Regions from separate parts of the Kitasatospora sp. NPDC090308 genome, predicted to be linked through region 1. Evidence: riboswitches for the same ligand, from Rfam matches in the RefSeq annotation. Region 1 holds a riboswitch; the other holds the start of a gene.
The links. A riboswitch is a leader RNA that binds a small molecule or an ion and turns the genes downstream of it on or off. The one in region 1 is predicted to bind cyclic di-AMP.

Region 1 (7,043 bases):
AGACCGCGCTGCTGCGGGCCGTGGCCGGGGCGAAGGCGCAGGCGCCCGTGGTCCTGGTCTACCTGCACTGGGGCGACGAGGGCGTGGCCTGCCCGACCCGTGCGCAGACCTCGCTGGCCAAGAAGCTCGCCGACGCCGGAGCGACCGCCGTGGTCGGCACCCACGCCCACACCATGCTCGGCGCGGGCATGCTCGGGAACACCTACGTGGCGTACGGCTTCGGCAACTTCCTCTGGTACGGCACCTCGAACTACACCGCCTCCGACGAGACCGGCGTCACCACGATCACCGTCACCGCCGACGGCCGCGTCACCGGCGAGACCTTCACCCCCGCCCACATCGACGGCCGCGGCGTGCCCGTCCCGCAGAACGGCAGCGCCGCGAAGGCCGCCCAGCAGCGCCGCGACGGCCTGCGCGGCTGCACCGGACTGGCCGCCGTCCCGAAGTGACGGCGGCCGGTCCGGGCGTCCGTCAGCCCAGGTCCAGCACCTGGCCGGGCCGGATCAGGTCCGGGTTCTCGCCGATCAGCTGCTGGTTCGACTTGTAGAGCTCGGACCAGCCGCCGCCCACGGCGTTGCTGCGGGCGATCGAGGCCAGCGTGTCGCCGGGGCCGACGGTGTACGGCTGCGCGGACGGGGCCGGGGACGCTGCCGGAGCCGGGGCCGCCGGGGTGGTCGGGGCCGCCGGGGTGGTGGACGCGTCCGTGGGCGCGGTCGTGCCGCTGCCCGCGCCCGGGGCGGTGGTGGTGCCGCCGCCGGGCGACGCGTCCGGGGTGCTGCCGGTGCCGGTGCCGGTGGACGGGCCGGGCGACGGGGTGACCGGGAGGGTGGGCAGCAGGCCGCCCCCGTTCCCGTCGTTGGTGCCGGTGCTGCCGTCGGTGGGCGTGTTCGGGCTGGGCGAGGCGGTCGGGTCGGTGGGGTCGCCGGGAGCGGCCGGGTCGGTGGGGGGGACCGGCGGGACGGTCGGGGTGGCCGAGGCGTCCGGGGCGTTCGGGGTGTTCGGGGTGGGGACGGTCGGGTCCGGGGTGGTCGTGGTCGGCGCGCTCGGGTGCGGCTGGGGGTGCGTCAGCTGCATGTAGCGCTCGTACAGGCTCTGGTGGCTGGTCCAGAACCAGGCGCCGTTCTTCTCGTACCAGTACACGTGCGAGACCGGGTCGTAGCCGGGCAGGCCGGAGAACACCGGCGTGCTCTTCCCGTCCGGGACGGTGCTGCCGTCCGGGGCGGAGTTGACCGCCGCGACGCCGCGCGCGCCGCGCAGCGAACCCGTCTCGTCCGCCGAGTCGTTGTCGTCGACCACGCCCGGCGCGCTGGCGGTGTTCAGGCCCGCGTCGTCCGCGCACGCCGACCAGGGCGAGGGGCCCTCGGTGGCCAGGATGCGTTCGGCGACGGCGATCTGCTGGCTGCGGGTGGCCCCGTTCGGCAGCGCCGAGTACTGGGTGCCGCCGTAGTCGTTCCAGCGCTGGGCGGTGATCCCCAGGCCGCCGTAGATGCCGTTGCCCGCGTCGGAACTCCAGTTCCCTCCGCTCTCGCAGTCGGCGACCCGGTCCCAGACCGCGCTGGGGGCGGCGTGTGCGCCGGTGACGGCGAGCAGCGGCAGGGCGATGCCGACACCGGCCACGCCGGCCGCCGCGATCGCCCGCTCGGCCGCCTTCTCCGCCGGACCCTGCCGGCGGTGGCGTCCCGAACCCGTGAAGAGCATGCGAGATCCTCTCCGCACGCCTACGGGGTGAGCTGTCGGGTTCGGGCCGGGAGGGAGGCCCGGCCGTCGCGCCCCGGTCACCCGGTGCGGACGGCTTCACCCCTAGCCGTGGGGGACGGCAACAATCGTGGTTCCCCCGTCCCTGCCCAAGGGTCTTGGTGGTCGACCCGCAGCGCGGTGGACAGGGCTCGGCGTTGTCGCGTGCGGGGGCCCGGCGGTGCGAGCCGGGGCGAGCCTATTCACTCGAACGTGGCAATCACAAGCGCGTCGCGCCCGGATCACGCCCTCGTCACGTCGGGTCCTGCGTGGTGTGTGGACGACCTGTTGACGGGAGATCGGGCGGGAGGACGAGGGGAGGGCCGGCGGATCGGTGGGAGAAGTCTGGCCGATCGGTGGGATTGGGGTGGGAGGGAGCGGGGAAGGCCGGTGCTCCGACGGGGTGGTGTCGGCGGCTCTCGCCCGCCAACTGCCTTTGAGGGTAGTCGAGTTGGGTGCAAACGGTGCATTCGGCGCGTTGCGGATAAATGATGCGACAGGGGGTCGGCGGGCTTCCTACGATCGCCCTGCTCGCTGTTCCGGTGGGCGCGTGGCCGGGTCCGTCGAGTTCGTCGGGTCCGACAGGTCCGACAGGTCCGTCAGGTCCGTCAGGTCCGTCGAGTCCGTTGGGGAGGTTCCGTGGGTGCCCTGATTCCTGAAGTGCTCCGCACCGAGCGCCAGTTCGCCAGGCTGTTCGTCGGCCAGTCGCTGTCGACCCTGGGAGACCGGGTGTCGTTCGTGGCGCTGCCCTTCGCCGTGCTGTCGATCGGCGGCTCGGCCGTCGACGTGGGGCTGGTGACGGCCGCCGGGCTGCTCCCGCTGCTGGTGTTCACCCTGGTCGGGGGCGTCTGGGCGGATCGGATACCGAGACGGCGGATCATGCTGGCCTCCGACCTGCTGCGGTGCGCCGTCCAGGCGGCCGTCGCGGTGCTGCTGCTCACCGGCACCGCCCGGGTCGGGCTGCTGGCGCTGCTGATGGCGCTGTTCGGGGTCGCGGACGCCTTCTTCCTCCCCGCCTCCACCGGGTTGCTGCCCCTGCTGGTCCCCGCCGATCGGCTGCGCGAGGCGAACGCGCTGAGCGGGTTCGTCCAGTCGACGGGCCTGGTGGTCGGCCCGGCGCTGGCCGGTCTGCTGATCGCGGCGGTCGGCCCGGGGGGTGCGCTGGCGATGGACGCCGCGAGTTTCGCGGTCAGTGCCGCGGTGCTGGCCCGGCTGGGCGCGGTCGACGGCGCGGTCGCGGCGGGCGGCGTCGACGGCGCCGGCGGCGGGGCCGAGCGGGGCGAGCGGCCCGGGTTCCTGGCCGAGCTGCGGATCGGCTGGCAGCAGGTGCGCAGCCGGACGTGGGTGTGGTCGAGCATGCTCGCCATGGCGGTCTACCACGTCGTGGTGCTGCCCTCGGTGTTCGTGCTCGGGCCGGTGCTGGCGCAGCGCGAGTGGGGCGGCGCCAACGCCTGGACGGTGGTGGTGATCGCCTTCGGCCTCGGTTCGATCGTGGGGGACGTGTGCTCCTACCGGTGGAAACCGGTCCGCCCGATGGCCGTCGCGGCGGTGGCGATGGCGGTCGCCTCCTGCCAGGCCGCGATCATCGGCTCCGGTGCGCCGGTCTGGGTGATCGCCGCCCTGGAGGCGGTCACGGGCGTGGGCGTGTCCCTGCTCTTCGTGCTCTGGGAGACCTCGCTCCAGGTGCACATACCGGAGCGGGTGCTCTCCCGGGTCAGCTCCTACGACCACCTGATCGCCGTCGCCCTGATGCCGCTCGGGCTGGTGCTGGCCGGTCCGCTCTCCGAGAGCCTCGGCGTGCGTCCCACGCTGTTCGGGATGACCGCCCTCGCCGTCCCGGTCGCGTTCGTCCTGCTCGCGCTCCCCGCGGTCCGTCACCTGCCGGCGAGCCGGCCTCCCGAGCCGGAGCCCGAGCCGGCGGCCGGACTTGGACCTGAGCCGGAGCCCGCGCCCGGGGTCCGGACGGCGGCGGGGACGGTGGCGGGAGCCGCCGGGCGCCGGGAGCCCGTTCCGGAAGCGGAGGCGGCGCTGTGAGCGTGACCCACGGCTGACCACCGGCCCACCACAGCGCGCCGCGCCCAGCCCGGTCGCGGCCGGGGCGACCGGACCGGCGGCTGCGGCGGTGGCTGTGTGGCGGTGGTCAGCGGGAGGGGATCAGCGGTATTCGCAGAGGTAGGCCGTGTCGATCGAGACCTGGAGGTGGAACTTGCTGTCACCCGGAACGGAGAAGTGCTCACCGGCGGAGAAGGTCCGCCAGTCGTCGGTGCCGGGGAGCTTCACGGTCAGGGCGCCGCTGACCACGTGCATGACCTCCGGGGCGGCGGTGCCGAACTCGTACTCGCCGGGGGCCATCACGCCGACGGTCGCCGGGCCGTCGGCCGAGGTGAAGGCGACCGACTTGACCGTGCCGTCGAAGTATTCGTTGACCTTGAGCATGCGCGTTCTCCTGCGGAAGGGGTGCGGAACGGCGGCCGGCGCGTCGCGCGCCCGGCCGCGGCGGGGGCGAGCCTATCGGCGCGAGCAGCTCGGTTGCCGGGAGCGTCCGCTGGTTGGTCACCGGCCGACGGTGGCCCCCGCCGCCGTCGGGCCCGTCTCCGCCGCAGGTCGGAACGCGGCGCGCGGCGCGGCGAGTTCGGCGGCCCGGCCCGCCGGGGTGGCGGCGGGCCGGGCCGGGAGGCGTCCGGACGGGGACGCCGGGAGGGGAGGATCAGCCGAGCGTGATGCCCGGGTAGAGCGGGTGGTCGGCGAGCAGGTCGACCGCGCGCTTGGCGACGGAGTCGCGGACGGCCTCGTCCAGCGCGTACTGCGCCTTCGAGGAGCCGACCGGCGCGGCGGCCGTCAGCACGGTGTGGATCAGCTCGGCGACCTCGTCCAGCTCCGCCGCGTCCAGCCCGCGGGTGGTCAGCGCGGGCGTGCCGAGCCGGATGCCGGAGGTGTACCAGGCGCCGTTCGGGTCCTGCGGGACGGCGTTGCGGTTGGTGACGATGCCGGAGTCCAGCAGCGCCGCCTCCGCCTGGCGTCCCGTCAGCCCGTAGGAGGAGACGTCCGCCAGCACCAGGTGGTTGTCGGTGCCGCCGGTCACCAGCCGGGCGCCGCGCTTGAGCAGGCCCTCGGCGAGCGCCCGGGCGTTGTCCACCACCTGCCGGGCGTACACCTGGAACTCGGGGCGGCGCGCCTCCGCGAACGCCACCGCCTTCGCCGCCATCACGTGCGACAGCGGGCCGCCGAGCACCAGCGGGCAGCCCCGGTCGACGTGCTCCGCCAGCTCCGAGGTGCACAGCACCATGCCGCCGCGCGGGCCGCGCAGCGACTTGTGCGTGGTGGTGGTGACGATCTGCGCGTGCGCGACCGGATCGAAGTCCCCCGTCAGCACCTTGCCCGCGACCAGGCCGGCGAAGTGCGCCATGTCGACCATCAGGGTCGCGCCCACCTCGTCCGCGATCTCCCGCATCCGGCGGAAGTCCACCAGCCGCGGGTACGCCGAGTACCCGGCCACCAGGATCAGCGGCCTGAACTCCAGGGCGATCCGCCGGACTTCGTCGTAGTCGACCAGTCCGGTCGCCGGGTCCGTCCCGTAACTGCGCTGCTCGAACATCTTGCCCGAGATATTCGGCCGGAAGCCGTGCGTGAGGTGCCCGCCCGCGTCCAGCGACATGCCCAGCATCCGCTGGTTGCCCAGCTCGCGGCGGAGCTCGGCCCAGTCCTGCTCGCTCAGGTCGTTGACGTTGCGGACCTGGGCGCGCCGCAGCGCCGGGCTCTCCACCCGCTGCGACAGCACCGCCCAGAACGCCACCAGGTTGGCGTCGATCCCGGAGTGCGGCTGCACGTACGCGTGCTCCGCGCCGAACAGCTCGCGGGCGTGCTCGGCGGCCAGCTCCTCCACGGTGTCCACGTTGCGGCAGCCCGCGTAGAAGCGGCGGCCCGGCGTGCCCTCCGCGTACTTGTCGCTCAGCCAGTTGCCCATCGCCAGCAGCACCGCGGGCGAGGCGTAGTTCTCACTGGCGATCAGCTTCAGCGAAGCGCGCTGGTCCACCAGCTCCCCGGAGATCGCCGCGGCGATCCGGGGCTCGACGGCGCGCACCACGTCCAGGGCGCTGCGGAAGGCGGTGTCGGCGGCGGGGCTGCCGAAGGTGTGCGCGGGCAGGGGCTCGACCACGGGCGGTCTCCTCGTACGGAACGGCGACGATTCGGACGGCCCAGGCGCACGGCTACAGCACACGGCACCCGAGGGCACCGCACGGAGCCGCTCCCCGATGGTGAGTTCCATCCCAGCGCGCCAGTCACGGCTCACCGCGATCGTACCAACCACCGCGCCGGGCCCGGGCCGAATCCCGCAGACACGGTTCGAACACCCGCCCCGGTCCCGGCTCCGGCTCCGGTCCCGGCCCCGGCTCACGTTCCGGCCTCGGTTCACGTTCCGGCCCCGGCTTCGGCCCCGGCTAGGGAGCCGGCTCAGGTCCCGCTCCCTGCCCTGGGCGAAATTCCCTGGTGCGGCCCGGTCGGACCTGGGCATGATCGGGCGCATGACATGGACCGTCCCCACCACCGCCCGCACCGGCGGCTCGCTCACCGCCCCCGAGACCGAGCTGCTGCCCGGCTACCTCGCCTGGCACCGGGCCACCTTCCTGCACAAGTGCGCCGGCCTGACCGGCGAGCAGCTCGCGCTGCGCCCGTTGCCCGAGAGCTCGCTCTCGTTGCTCGGGCTGATGCGCCACCTGGCCAAGGTGGAGCGGACGTGGTTCCGGATCCGCTTCGCCGGGCAGGACGTCCCGCCGCTGCACGCCGTGGAGGGCCACAAGGACGCCGACTTCGACCTGCTGGAGCCGGAGCGGGCCGAGCAGGAGTACCTGGCGCTGCTGGAGGAACAGCGCCTCGCCGACCTCGCGGTGGCCGGTGCCCCGCTGGACGCGGTGCTGGCCGCGTACGGGGAGGAGCAGTCCCTGCGGACGACGTACCTGCACGTCATCACCGAGTACGCCCGCCACAACGGGCACGCCGACCTGCTGCGCGAGCACACCGACGGCGTCACCGGCGGCTGACGGGGTGTCGGCTCGGCATTCGGCCGGGTGACCGGTGCAAGGGTGAAGTTCCTTGCGCGGCAAGGGCGCTGAGGGGGACCCGGCCGGATGATTCGTCGGATGAGCGGATAGCATACTGAGTATGGGACCTCTCGAACCGAATGTGCCCGAGCTGATCCTCGGACTGATCGTTTTCTCCGCCCTCTTCTGGGCGCTCGGCAAGGTGCTGCTGCCCCGGATCGAACGCACCCTCGCCGAGCGCCACGACAGGACCGACGGCGGCATCGCCCG
Region 2 (7,043 bases), on a different contig from region 1:
CCCGTCCGGCTGGGCCCGGCTGGTGGAGGAGGCCGGCGAGGAGGCCGAGCGGGTCGACGCCGAGGGCGCCGCCGCCGAGGCCGCCCGGCTGGCCGAGAAGCTCCAGGAGGAGCTGGCCGAGGCCCGGGCCGCGGCCCGCGGCGAGCTGGAGCGGCACCGGGCCGAGGCCGAGGGGGTGCGCCGGGAGGCGGAGTCGCTGCGCAAGAAGGTCCGCTCGCTGGAGGCGGACACCCGGCGGGCGCAGGCCGAGAACCGCCGGCTGGCCGGGGAGCTGGCCGAGGCGCGGGCCGCCGCCGCCGCCGAGCGCAGCGCCGCCGAGAGCGAGGCCCGGCGGCTGCGGCACCGGGTCGCCGAGCTGGAGGCCGCGGTGGAGAGCGGACGGCGCACCGCCCGGGAGGGCCGCAGCGTCGAGGACATGCGGCTGCGGCTGCTGCTGGACAGCGTGCTGCAGTCGGCCCAGGGCCTCCAGCGCGAGCTGGCGCTGCCGGTGACCGCGCTGCGCCCGGCCGACCTGGTGGAGGCGGTGGAGCCCGGCTCGGCCTCGCCGCACGACGTGGCCCGGCGCGGCCTGGCCGAGGACGACCCGGCGCTGCTGGACCAGCTGCTGGCCATCCCGCAGGTCCACCTGGTGGTGGACGGCTACAACGTGACCAAGACCGGCTACCCCCAACTGCCGCTGGAGCAGCAGCGGATGCGGCTGCTGGGCGGGCTGGCGATGCTGGCCCAGCGCACCCAGGCCGAGGTGACCTGCGTGTTCGACGGCCAGGACCTGGACGTGCCGGTGATCATGGCCCCGCCGCGCGGGGTGCGGGTGCGTTTCAGCCGGACCGGGGAGACCGCGGACGAGCTGATCCGCCGGCTGGTGCGGGCCGAGCCGCAGGGCCGTCCGGTGGTGGTGGTCTCCGCCGACCGGGAGGTCGCCGACGGGGTCCGCACGGCGGGGGCGCGGCCGGTGGCCTCGGTGCTGCTGCTGAACCGGCTGGCGCGCAGCTGAGGGGCGGTCAGCGGGCCCCCGGGCGGCCGGAGTGTGACGGTCCCGTGAAAGGGGGCGGGGGCGGGCATCCGGAAGCCCCCGGGAGTGGACGCGGAGGCAGGGACTTCACTAGGGTCTGGCGTCAAACCTATATTCCGGACCATCACTCGTCGGGGTGAGTCCAGCAGGAAGAAGGAGCTCCCCCTTGGCCTCCCACCGCCGTCCCAAGCAGCCGAGCCGTGCGCGGATCTCCGTGTTCACCGCTGCCGCCGCGACCGCGGTCGCCCTGACGGCCCAGGCCAGCGCGCACGCCGCCCCGGCCCAGCCGAACAAGGACGAGGTGAAGGCGCAGGTCGACAAGCTGCTGGAGGAGCAGGAGCAGTCCGCCGAGAAGTACAACGGCGCCAAGGAGCGGGCCGACCAGCTGCGCAAGCAGGCCGACGACCTGCAGGACCAGGTGGCCCGCGGCCAGGAGCAGTTGACCGAGCTGGCCTCCGGGCTGGCGGCGGTGGCCGGCGACCAGTACCGGCAGGGCGGCGTCGACCCGTCGATGCAGCTGATGCTCTCCTCGAACCCGGACCAGTACCTCACCCAGGCCACCTCCTTCGGGCAGGCGGCCAGCACCCAGGCCGAGACGCTCAAGTCGCTCAAGGACCAGCAGCGCCGCCTGGACCAGCAGAAGCAGGAGGCCTCCCAGGTCCTCCAGGAGCTGGACAGCCAGACCCAGGCGCTCAACGACGCCAAGAACGACGTGAACGCCAAGCTCGCCGAGGCGCAGAAGCTGCTCTCCAAGCTGAACGCCGCGGACCGCGCCTCCATCCTCCGCGGCTCCGGCGGCGGCACCGCCTCGCGCAGCGCCTCCCGGGTCGACCCGTCCACCCTGCCGCCGGCCAGCGGCTACGCGGCGACCGCGGTGGCGGCCGCGCTCGGCAAGCAGGGCTCGGCGTACGTCTGGGGCGCCACCGGGTCGAGCACCTTCGACTGCTCGGGCCTGATGGTGTGGGCGTACAAGCAGGCCGGCGTCTCGCTGCCGCGCACCTCGCAGTCGCAGGGCAGCTACGGCACCAACGTGGGCACCGACTGGCACAACGCGCAGCCCGGCGACCTGGTCATCTACTACGGCGACCGGCACCACGTCGGCATGTACATCGGCAACGGCCTGGTGGTGCACGCGCCGCGCACCGGTGACGTGGTGAAGACGATGAAGGTCGACACCCTGCCGATCTCCACCATCCGCCGGGTCTGACCGGGGCGGGTCGGGTCCGGCCGGGGCTGATCGACGGCCCGGCGAATCGGACAAACGCCTCACCGGGCGACAACTGACGCACTGTGACACGCCCGGGCGGGTCGGGATCCTGCTGTGATCCGTGACACGCCCGGGTGTGGTGTTTTCCGGCCGCAGGGTGAGAATTGCTCCGTGCTGGGTAGTGAACCGATCACGTTCGGTCATAAGTGTCGAGGTATTTGATTCAGAATCAGATTTTTTTCCGACAAGGATTTGAACGGATCACGGATCGGTTACTAGGGTCGTGCTTCGACCACCGCAGTGTCGATCGCCCAAGGGGGGCGGCGGCGGAGGTCGCCGCCGAGTCCGTGACGCAGCGGGCAGACCGTCAACACCGGGTCTGCCGACGGGGATACCCCTGCGGGGGTGCTGTCGAACGGAGCCGGGGAACCACGTTCCCCCGGGGTGAATCGGCGCCGGGCCGACCGCCGCGCGCGGTCGGTGAAGCGCCGTAGGGCATCTCTTCCAGCCCGAACCCGTCAGCTCACCCGGTAGGCGGTGTGAGGAAGAAGGAGTCCGCCTTCGTGGCGTCCCATCGCCGTCCCAAGCCCGTCGGCCGTGCCCGGGTCTCGATTCTCACTGCCACCGCCGCCGCTGCCGTGGCGCTCTCCGCCCAGGGCGGGGCGCACGCCGACCCGGCGCCGACCAAGGACCAGGTCAAGGCCCAGGTCGACGAGCTCAACGAGCAGGCCGAGGTGAAGACGGAGGCGCTCAACGCCTCGGTCGAGAAGCAGCAGGACCTGCAGAAGCAGGTCGGCCAGCTCCAGGACCAGCTCGCCCGGCAGCAGGAGCAGGTGACCTCCGCCCGGGAGTCGCTGGCCGGCATCGCCGCGGAGCAGTACCGCACCGGCACCATGCCGCAGACCATGCAGCTGATGCTCTCCAGCAGCCCGGACACCTTCCTCGGCCAGGCTGGTGCGCTGAACGCGGTCGGCTCCACCCAGGCCGACCTGCTCAAGACCTTCCAGAACGAGCAGGCCAAGCTCGACGCGCAGCGCAAGGAGGCCGAGACCAAGCTCGCCGAACTGGACACCACCACCAAGGCCCTCAAGGCCGACAAGGAGGACGTCCAGGCGAAGCTGGCCAAGGCCCAGGAGCTGCTCAACACGCTGACCCAGCAGGAGCGCGAGCAGCTCGCCGCCGCCGAGGCCAAGGCCGCCGCGGACGCCAAGGCGAAGGCCGACTCCGCGCAGCAGCAGCAACAGCAGCAGCAACAGCAGCGGGCCTCCCGCGACAGCGGCCGGGCGGAGCTGAACGCCCCGGCGTCCTCCAGCTTCTCGGGCAACGCGGTCGGCGCGGCGGCCTCCAAGCTGGGCAGCTGGTACTCCTACGGCGCGGCCGGGCCGAGCACCTTCGACTGCTCCGGGCTGATGCAGTGGGCCTACAAGCAGGCCGGGGTGTCCATCCCGCGCACCTCGCAGGCGCAGGCCGGGGCCGGCACCAGCCTCGGCACCAACATCGCCAACGCCCGTCCGGGCGACCTGATCATCTACTACGGCGACCAGCACCACGTCGGCATGTACGTCGGCAACGGGCAGATCATCCACGCCCCGCACACCGGCGCGCAGGTCCGCTACGAGTCGGCGACCGCGATGCCGATCAACCGGATCGTCCGGATCTGACGCTCCGTCGAGGCCCCGGCCCGGTACCCCGCACGGGGTGCCGGGCCGCTCTCGTTCGGATGCCCGATTAGGGGTCAAATATTCGGTGCTGTCAGGGTTTGGACTGGATCGGTCGGAATCGCTAACCTCTGCCCCCGGGCCCCCGCGAGGACGGCCGTCCGACCGCGGGCGGCGGCGGAGGCCGGCCGCAGAACGGAGCCGTCGCGCGTGTCCGTGCCCCGCCGCACCCCACTGCCCGGCGTCCAGCGCCTCGCCCGCGCCCTGGCGCTCACCGCCGCCGCCACCGGCGCGCTCGGCCTGACCGTGGGCGGGGCCGCCGCGGCCCCGCTCAGCCCCGCCGACCCGCCCAACCGCGGCGAGGTCAAGGCCCGGGTCGACCAGCTCTACGAGGAGGCCGAGCGGGCCTCCGAGCAGTGCAACGCCGCGCTGGAGCAGCAGCGGCGGCTCCAGGCCGAGGCCGGCGCCCTCCAGGACCAGGTCGCCGCCGGGCAGGAGGAGCTCAACCGGATGCGCGGCGACCTGGGCGCCGTCGCCGCCGCCGAGTACCGGTCCCAGGGCATCGACCCCGCCGTCCGGCTGATGCTCGACCAGGACCCGGCCGGCTACCTGACCGGCGCCCGCTCGCTCGAACAGGCCACCGCCCGGCAGGGCGACCGGCTGCGCGAGCTGGCCGAGCGGGCCCGGCGGCTCGACGAGCGGCGGCACGAGGCCGGCGCCAAGCTCGACGAGCTGGAGCAGGCCAGGCAGCGGCTGTCCGCCGCCAAGGACGAGGTCCGCGAGCGGCTGGCCAAGGCCCAGCGGCTGCTGAACGGCCTCGCCCCCGCCGAGCGGGCCCGGCTGACGGCCGACGACGCCCGGGCGGCCCGGCAGCGCGCCACCCGCGGCACCGACCGGATCGACCTCGGCGACCAGCCGCCCTCCTCCGACCGGGCCGCCGCCGCGCTGGCCGCCGCCATCTCCAAGATCGGCTCCCCCTACGTCTACGGATCGACCGGCCCCGGCACCTTCGACTGCTCCGGTCTGATGTACTGGTCGTGGCGGCAGGCCGGAGTGACCCTGCCGCGGACCTCGCAGGGACAGGCCACGGCCGGCCGGCGGGTGAGCCTCGCCGAAGCCCGGCCCGGAGACCTGGTGATCTTCTACAGCGACAGGCACCACGTCGGCATGTACGCCGGCGGGGGCGTCGTCGTGCACGCCCCCTACCCCGGGGCCCGGGTCCGCTACGAGAGCGTCGGCGCGATGCCGGTCAACACGGTGGTGCGGGTCTGAGCCTCGTCGACGAGCCCCTGGTCACCGACCCGGCGACGGCCACCGGGCCGGGCCGGGCCGGTGCTCCGCTGTCCCGGCGGGCCGCCCTGCTGCTGGCCGCCGCCGGGGCCGCCCAGCTCTCGCTCCCGCCGGTCCGGCCCGCCCGGTCGGCCCCCGCCGCGCCGCCCGCGCCGCCGCCCGGGCTGCGGGAGACCGCCGTACGGCTGCTGGAGCAGCGGGCCCGCGCGGTGGCCGGCCGGGACACCGCCGGGCTGCTGGCGGGCTCCGCGGACGGCGCCGAGGAGGCCGACCGGGACCTGCTGACCCGGACCGCCGGGCTGCGCTTCGCCGCGTACGCGCTGAAGCTGACCTCCTTCGCCGAGCCGCCCGCCGACGCGGACCGGGTGCGGGTCGGCGCCGAGCTGGGCTACCGGCTGGCCGGGGTGGACGACTACCCGGTGCTGCTGGAGCGGCAGGTCGAGCTGGTGCGCGAGGCGGCCGGCTGGCGGGTGGCCCGGGAGGTGCCGACCGGCGCGGCCGCGCCCTGGGACCTGGGCACCGTCCGGACCGCGGAGGGCAGGCGCGGCCTGGTGCTCGGCCTCGGCGAGGCGGCGGAACTGGCCGCGCTGGCCGAGCTGGCGGACCGGGCGGTGCCCGCGGTGGAGGCGGTCTGGGGGCCGTTCACGGGCCGGCTGCTACTCGAACTGCCGCTCACCGAGCAGCAGTTCGCCCGCCGGATGGACGTCTCCGCGGACGCCTACCAGGGCATAGCGGCGGTCACCCTGGCGGTCGGCGGCGCCCCCGTGCACGCCCCCGCCGACCGGATCGTGGTCAACCCCGACGCGTACCGGCAGCTCAGCGAACTCGGCCGCCGGGTGGTGGTCACCCACGAGGCCACCCACGTCGCCACCCGGGCCGACACCAGGTCCTGGACGCCGCTGTGGCTCTCCGAGGGCGTCGCCGACTACACCGGCTACCGGGACGCCGGACGCACCGCCCGGCAGATCGCCCCCGAGCTGGCCAAGGACGTCCAGGCCGGGCGGCTGCCCGCCGCGCTGCCCGCCGACGAGGCGTTCACGGCCGGTGCGGTCGGCATCGCCCAGGCCTACGAGCTGGCCTGGCTGGCCTGCGACCTGATCGCCCGCCGGTACGGGCAGGACCGGCTGGTGGCGCTCTACCGCACCGTCGGGGCCTTCGGCGAGGGTGGGCTGGAGCGCGCCATGAAGGCCCAACTCGGGATCGGGGTCGCGGAGTTCACCAAGGACTGGACGGCCGAGGTGGCCCGGCTCCGGAGCTGATCCGGGCCGATCCGGGCTGAGCCGGGCTGAGCCGGGCGGGGCCGGGCGGGGCCGGGCTGGGCCGGGCAGGGTGCCGCGCTCAGGCGTCGAGTGCCCGCTCCAGGCCGGGCGCGTCCAGGAACGCGGTGTGGGTGCCCGCGACGGTGCAGGTGTACGCCCCGGCCACCGCGCCGGCCCGCATGCACTCCTCCGCCGGGCGGCCCGCCAGCCGCCGGTGCAGGAAGCCGGCGACGAAGGCGTCGCCCGCGCCGTTGCTGTCCACGACCGGGGCGCCCGGGTCGACCGCCGGGAAGTGCCGGGGCGCGGCGTCCTCCCGGGTCAGCAGGAAGGCGCCGTCCGCGCCCGCGGTGGCCACCACCAGCTCGGCCCGGCCCCGGGCGAGCACCGCGCGCATCGCCGCCTCCGGGCGGCCCCCGAGGCCCGCCGCGGAGAGGAACACCAGGTCCGAGCGGAGGGCGTAGTGCAGGTGGTGCTCGTCGGCGCCGTCCCAGGCGTGCAGGTCGGTGGAGCTGCTGCGGCCCAGCCGCTCGATGTCCGGGTACATGTCCCGGTTGACGCCGGTGATCGACAGGTGGACGTGCGCCGAGCGCTCCAGCAGCGGCAGCCAGAACGCGCGC

Region 2: linked by a shared signal. The riboswitch ahead of ACIQVD_RS01880 (NlpC/P60 family protein) and the one ahead of ACIQVD_RS25665 (transglycosylase family protein) in region 1 are both predicted to bind cyclic di-AMP.

What each region holds. Positions count from the first base shown of each region.
Region 1 covers NZ_JBIVXY010000013.1:26,812-33,854, reverse strand. Annotated here, with positions in the region: gene ACIQVD_RS25670 (CapA family protein) at 1-449, shown strand, start outside; gene ACIQVD_RS25665 (transglycosylase family protein) at 472-1,698, opposite strand; cyclic di-AMP (ydaO/yuaA leader) riboswitch at 1,702-1,869, opposite strand; gene ACIQVD_RS25660 (MFS transporter) at 2,374-3,768, shown strand; gene ACIQVD_RS25655 (pyrimidine/purine nucleoside phosphorylase) at 3,889-4,170, opposite strand; gene ACIQVD_RS25650 (glycine hydroxymethyltransferase) at 4,442-5,890, opposite strand; gene ACIQVD_RS25645 (DinB family protein) at 6,258-6,773, shown strand; gene ACIQVD_RS25640 (hypothetical protein) at 6,916-7,043, shown strand, end outside.
Region 2 covers NZ_JBIVXY010000001.1:437,879-444,921, reverse strand. Annotated here, with positions in the region: gene ACIQVD_RS01890 (NYN domain-containing protein) at 1-994, shown strand, start outside; gene ACIQVD_RS01885 (C40 family peptidase) at 1,179-2,219, shown strand; cyclic di-AMP (ydaO/yuaA leader) riboswitch at 2,619-2,772, shown strand; gene ACIQVD_RS01880 (NlpC/P60 family protein) at 2,783-3,880, shown strand; gene ACIQVD_RS01875 (NlpC/P60 family protein) at 4,088-5,149, shown strand; gene ACIQVD_RS01870 (hypothetical protein) at 5,377-6,426, shown strand; gene ACIQVD_RS01865 (carbohydrate kinase family protein) at 6,506-7,043, opposite strand, start outside.